One region of the Paenibacillus sp. FSL W8-0919 genome, then DNA from elsewhere that is predicted to be linked to it. Evidence: a T-box and tRNA genes for the amino acid it is inferred to sense, from the RefSeq annotation. Region 1 holds a T-box; the other holds one or more tRNA genes.
What was found. The T-box of region 1 lies ahead of ileS (isoleucine--tRNA ligase). A T-box ahead of a tRNA ligase gene usually reads a tRNA of that ligase, here a tRNA-Ile.
Positions count from the first base shown of each region.

Region 2: it encodes a tRNA-Ile, which carries the amino acid that the T-box ahead of ileS (isoleucine--tRNA ligase) is inferred to sense. The anticodon was not compared.

Region 1 covers NZ_JBBOPV010000001.1:5,856,438-5,859,714, forward strand. Annotated here, with positions in the region: gene ileS (isoleucine--tRNA ligase) at 1-1,449, opposite strand, end outside; T-box leader at 1,515-1,794, opposite strand; gene NST44_RS26630 (DivIVA domain-containing protein) at 1,859-2,353, opposite strand; gene NST44_RS26635 (YlmH family RNA-binding protein) at 2,526-3,277, opposite strand, start outside.
Region 2 covers NZ_JBBOPV010000001.1:2,005,329-2,008,605, forward strand. Annotated here, with positions in the region: rRNA gene NST44_RS08655 (16S ribosomal RNA) at 1-1,393, shown strand, start outside; rRNA gene rrf (5S ribosomal RNA) at 1,532-1,648, shown strand; tRNA gene NST44_RS08665 (tRNA-Ile) at 1,658-1,734, shown strand; tRNA gene NST44_RS08670 (tRNA-Ala) at 1,761-1,836, shown strand; rRNA gene NST44_RS08675 (23S ribosomal RNA) at 2,170-3,277, shown strand, end outside.

The DNA.
Region 1 (3,277 bases):
CTCGGAGACCTCGCCTACCGCTTGGGCACGAAGCTCCGCGATGCTGTGCGGCGCAAATTGTCCGTCGCATGTTCCGCACACCCACACGTTCAGCGGCGTTCCCCAATACCGGTTCCGGCTGATATTCCAATCCACCAGATCCTCAAGGAACTTGCCAAAGCGGCCTTCGCGCACATGGCCAGGATACCAGGTCACCTCGTTGTTGTTCGCGATGAGCTGATCCTTGACCGCGGTCGTTTCGATAAACCAGCTTTCCATTGCATAGTAGAGCAGCGGCGATTTGCAGCGCCAGCAGAACGGATAGCTGTGCTCGTACTTCTCTTTGCTGTACAGCAGCCCCTTCTCCGAAAGGGTCTTCACGATGTCCAGATCGCAATCCTTCACGAAGCGTCCGGCAAAATCCGTGACCTCGTCCGTATACCGTCCCTGACCGTTTACGACGCTTACGAAGCTGATGCCGTTCTCACGGCATACGCGGTAGTCGTCTTCCCCGTGGGCCGGAGCCATGTGCACGATCCCCGTACCGCTTGCATCCGTAACAAACGATGCTCCGACAACGATATTCGCCTTTTCGGCCTTCACATAGGTGAAAGGAGGTGTATAAGATTGGCCGACCAGCTCGGAGCCTTGGAGCGTAGACAGGACGGTGTACTCGCCCTTCATGACGTCTTCCACCAGGTTTTTCGCCACGATGTAGATGCCGTCCTCCTGCTGGACACGTGCATATTCCATATTCGGGTTCACCGCAAGCGCGACGTGGGATGGCAGGGTCCATGGCGTCGTCGTCCATGCAAGGATGTACTCACCGCTGTCATGCAGCTTGAACTTCGCCGTTGCACTCAAATCCTTCACATCTTCATAGCCCTGGGCCACTTCGTGGGAGCTCAGCGTCGTCTGGCAGCAAGGGCAGTACGGGCTCACGCGGTGGCCGCGGTACAGCAGCCCCTTGTCATGAATCGTCGCCAAAATATTCCATACGCTCTCGATATAGTTGTTCTCCAGCGTAATGTAAGGGTGGTCCAGATCGGTCCAGTAGGCAATCGCTTCAGTCAGCTCGCGCCACTTATGCTCATATTCGAACACGCTGGCTTTACATTTCTTGATGAACGCCTCTACGCCGTAATTCTCGATCTCCTGCTTGCCGGAAATGCCAAGCTGCTTCTCAACGCCCAATTCAACCGGAAGCCCGTGCGTATCCCAGCCCGCTTTGCGGACAACATGGAAGCCCTTCATCGTTTGGTATCGGCCTACGAAATCCTTGATTACCCGGCCTAACACATGGCCGATATGCGGTGCACCGTTAGCTGTCGGCGGCCCTTCATAGAAAACATAGTTCGGCTTGCCCGCCCGGCGCTCGATCGACTTCTTGAACGTGTTCTCCTTATTCCATTTGTCGAGGATGCGAAGCTCTCTGGCCCGCGCCTTCTCTTTCACGTCTACTCTGTTCATTGCAGATCTTCCTTTCACTAATGTGAGTAAAGTTCCTCAAGGGAATAAAAAAAGGCCCTCATCCCGAAAGGGACGAGAACCTGTTCTCGCGCTACCACCCTAATTCCGCCCGCAAACCCAGCCGTGAACGACTGTCCCGGGCGACACCTCAATGTCCATGCCTATAACTACCGGCATGGTCCGATATAACGTTCGGCGGACGGCTCAGCTTACGCACGTTACGATCACGCTTCAGCTTCGCTTCTCCGGGATGATCTTCAGCCCAGGACTGACCGCCGACTCTCAGCAAATGCCGGCTCTCTGAAGGACAATTCCTCTGCCTACTGTTCCCATCAACAAATTTTCATCATAATCAAGAATATGATATTAGTTATAGACGACTTCAGGGGAAAAGTCAAGGCCGCCCCGCCTAGTACACCTCTTTAGGCTCCAGGCTCGGTTCGCGGCTTTCTAAGGTCTCCCATCCGTCCTGCTTCAGCAGCTCCAGCTGAGCCTCCACAAGAGAACGGAACCGGGTGCGGTAGATCGACGCCTGCTTCTTGAGCTCTTCTACTTCCAACGCAATTTTACGGGATTTTCCGAGCGCCTCGTTAATGATCCGGTCCGCGTTCTTCTCCGCTTCCTTCACGATAAGCTGCGCTTCCTTCTTCGCATTATTCTTTACCTCATCGGCAGCCTCTTGGGCTACGATGATTGTCTTGGACAAGGTTTCTTCGATGTTGGCGAAATGATCCAGCTTCTCCTGCATCGCCATCAGCTGATTTCCGAGCTCTTTATTCTCCCGAATGACGCTCTCGTAATCTTTAATGACCTGGTCCAAAAACTCGTTGACCTCGTCCTCATCATAACCGCGAATTCGACGGGCAAATTCTTTGTTATGTATATCAAGCGGTGTCAATGGCATGGTGTGCACCTCCTAAATATATGGGCCTCACAAGACGGTTTATCCGCTGTATAAGCCAGACCACCCGTCCATGAGGACAATAGCGGTCATTCTGATTTATCGGCAATTCATTCCGCATTTTGAATGTACGTCCTAAATGATTTCGACAAAAAAACGGCAATTCCTTCAAAGGTCAGACATATTTACCAACCTTGACACGGTACCGCCCTTTCTTCGTCAGGCCGCCGATCTCCAGTACGGCAAATCTGCCCATTCCCTGTATGGAGACGACATCGCCTTCTTTTAAATTGGTTGACGGATCCTCTTCTACCTTCCAGTTCACCCGGCACCGTCCGGCTTTGATCGGAACGACGATCTTCGTCCGGCTGATCCGGTGTGCATCGCTGGCAATGCCGTCGAGTCTAAGCGAGGATACCGTAATGTCCATCGTTTCAAGCTTCGTCTCGGCTGCCTGCAGCTTGTCCATCGGCAGAAGCTCAGTCATCACATGCACCCTGTGCACCTGGCTCAGGTTCAAGTTCAGGAAAGAGCCGATCTCCTCCGATACGACGGCATGGCATCCGCTTTCGATGACATGAATATCTCCAATTTTCGAACGCTTGATGCCGAGGCCGAGAATCGAGCCCATATAATCCCCGTGCTCGAGCTCCAGGAGCTTCTGATCTCCCGACGTGATGCTGAGCACCTTGATTTTGAAGTCTTCGCCGTCCAGCTCGCGGTAATCGGGCGCAATGATTGCGCGTACCCGCTCGGCATCCGCATAGCCGCCCTCAAAAGCGGCATGGACGTCAGGGTGCCGGTTCACAAGCGTCTCCAGAATGAAGCGTTGGCGAGGGTCGAGAAAGTCCGTCAGCTTCACCTCGTGATACTGTCCTGCGTTGGCGACCCATTCCCAGGCCCGGTCGACGAACTCGCGCTCGTCTT
Region 2 (3,277 bases), 3.9 Mb from region 1:
AACGGTAGCTAATACCGGATAATTAAATTCGCTGCATGGCGGAGTTATGAAAGGTGGAGCAATCTGTCGCTTGAGGATGGGCCTGCGGCGCATTAGCTAGTTGGTGAGGTAACGGCTCACCAAGGCGACGATGCGTAGCCGACCTGAGAGGGTGAACGGCCACACTGGGACTGAGACACGGCCCAGACTCCTACGGGAGGCAGCAGTAGGGAATCTTCCGCAATGGGCGAAAGCCTGACGGAGCAACGCCGCGTGAGTGATGAAGGTTTTCGGATCGTAAAGCTCTGTTGCCAGGGAAGAACGTCTCATAGAGTAACTGCTATGAGAGTGACGGTACCTGAGAAGAAAGCCCCGGCTAACTACGTGCCAGCAGCCGCGGTAATACGTAGGGGGCAAGCGTTGTCCGGAATTATTGGGCGTAAAGCGCGCGCAGGCGGTTCTTTAAGTCTGGTGTTTAAACCCGAGGCTCAACTTCGGGACGCACTGGAAACTGGGGAACTTGAGTGCAGAAGAGGAGAGTGGAATTCCACGTGTAGCGGTGAAATGCGTAGATATGTGGAGGAACACCAGTGGCGAAGGCGACTCTCTGGGCTGTAACTGACGCTGAGGCGCGAAAGCGTGGGGAGCGAACAGGATTAGATACCCTGGTAGTCCACGCCGTAAACGATGAATGCTAGGTGTTAGGGGTTTCGATACCCTTGGTGCCGAAGTTAACACATTAAGCATTCCGCCTGGGGAGTACGGTCGCAAGACTGAAACTCAAAGGAATTGACGGGGACCCGCACAAGCAGTGGAGTATGTGGTTTAATTCGAAGCAACGCGAAGAACCTTACCAAGTCTTGACATCCCTCTGAATCCTCTAGAGATAGGGGCGGCCTTCGGGACAGAGGAGACAGGTGGTGCATGGTTGTCGTCAGCTCGTGTCGTGAGATGTTGGGTTAAGTCCCGCAACGAGCGCAACCCTTGATCTTAGTTGCCAGCACTTAAGGTGGGCACTCTAAGGTGACTGCCGGTGACAAACCGGAGGAAGGTGGGGATGACGTCAAATCATCATGCCCCTTATGACTTGGGCTACACACGTACTACAATGGCTGGTACAACGGGAAGCGAAGCCGCGAGGTGGAGCCAATCCTAAAAAGCCAGTCTCAGTTCGGATTGCAGGCTGCAACTCGCCTGCATGAAGTCGGAATTGCTAGTAATCGCGGATCAGCATGCCGCGGTGAATACGTTCCCGGGTCTTGTACACACCGCCCGTCACACCACGAGAGTTTACAACACCCGAAGTCGGTGGGGTAACCCGCAAGGGAGCCAGCCGCCGAAGGTGGGGTAGATGATTGGGGTGAAGTCGTAACAAGGTAGCCGTATCGGAAGGTGCGGCTGGATCACCTCCTTTCTATGGAGTACCTCGCTTCCGTAGCGAAGCGGTACAAATACGGTCAGCGCAAGCTGCCGGATAAATAGGCTTTACGAAGTAAAGTCAACCAACTCACTCGTTGGTCAGTTTTGAGAGGTCAATCCTTTCATACATACGTTTGGTGATGATGGCGGAAGGGTTCCACGCGTTCCCATACCGAACACGACCGTTAAGCCTTCCAGCGCCGATGGTACTTGGACCGAAGGGTCCCGGGAGAGTAGGACGTTGCCAAGCGTATGATATGGGCCCTTAGCTCAGCTGGTTAGAGCGCACCCCTGATAAGGGTGAGGTCGGTGGTTCGAGTCCACTAGGGCCCACCATAACAACTTTATATACTTCCTAATATGGGGCTATAGCTCAGCTGGGAGAGCGCCTGCCTTGCACGCAGGAGGTCAGGGGTTCGATCCCCCTTGGCTCCACCATATTTATTCTTAACGCTTCCATAAATTGCAGGTTGTACTGTGATGGAGGTTGTGATAAGATAATCTTCCGGTCGAAAGACTGGCATTGATCCTTGAAAACTAGATAACGAAACGAATTTGCGTTTTAGAAATATCCTTTTAGCTGAACTTGTGTCAAAACAAGTTTCAATAAAAGTAGCACGCGAAGGTTTTGGGATCATCGATCCTTTGGGAGCTTGTTTCACCATTGAGTGGTTTTATCCAATCAGGAAACAAGCGGACAACAGAGCGATGAGCACAATAACCGGAGCATAGTTTATGCTTTCGAAGTTAGTTTCGCAAGCGAAACTTTGAGGTTAAGCTACTAAGAGCACACGGAGGATGCCTAGGCGCTAGGAGCCGATGAAGGACGTGGCGAACAACGATACTGCCTCGGGGAGCTGTAAGCAAGCTTCGATCCGGGGATGTCCGAATGGGGAAACCCGACTGGTGTAATAGCCAGTCACTTCTGCCTGAATACATAGGGCAGCTAGAGGCATACCCAGGGAACTGAAACATCTAAGTACCTGGAGGAAGAGAAAACAAGAGTGATTCCGTCAGTAGCGGCGAGCGAACGCGGAACAGCCTAAACCAGAGAGCTTGCTCTCTGGGGTTGTGGGACGTCTCACATGGAGTTACAAAGGTTTAGATTAGACGAACAGGTCTGGAAAGGCCGGCCATAGAAGGTAAAAGCCCTGTAATCGAAAATGTGAACCCTCCGAGACGGATCCCGAGTAGTGCGGGGCACGTGAAACCCCGTATGAATCCAGCAGGACCATCTGCTAAGGCTAAATACTCCCTAGCGACCGATAGTGAAGCAGTACCGTGAGGGAAAGGTGAAAAGCACCCCGGAAGGGGAGTGAAATAGAACCTGAAACCGTGTGCTTACAAGAAGTCAGAGCCCGATCGATGGGTGATGGCGTGCCTTTTGTAGAATGAACCGGCGAGTTACGTTCCCATGCAAGGTTAAGGCGAGAAGCCGTAGCCGCAGCGAAAGCGAGTCTGAATAGGGCGCTTTAGTATGTGGACGTAGACCCGAAACCGTGTGATCTACCCCTGTCCAGGGTGAAGGTGCGGTAACACGCACTGGAGGCCCGAACCCACGTACGTTGAAAAGTGCGGGGATGAGGTGGGGGTAGCGGAGAAATTCCAATCGAACTCGGAGATAGCTGGTTCTCCCCGAAATAGCTTTAGGGCTAGCCTCGGAAATTAGAGTCGTGGAGGTAGAGCACTGATTGGGTGCGGGGCCCGCAAGGGTTACCAAGCTCAGTCAAACTCCGAATGCCATAGACTTATATCCGGGAGTCAGACAGTGAGTGCTAAGATCCATTGTCAAAAGGGAAACAGCCCAGACCATCAGCTAAGGTCCCCAAGTGTGTGTTAAGTGGGAAAGGATGTGGAGTTGCACAGACAACCAGGATGT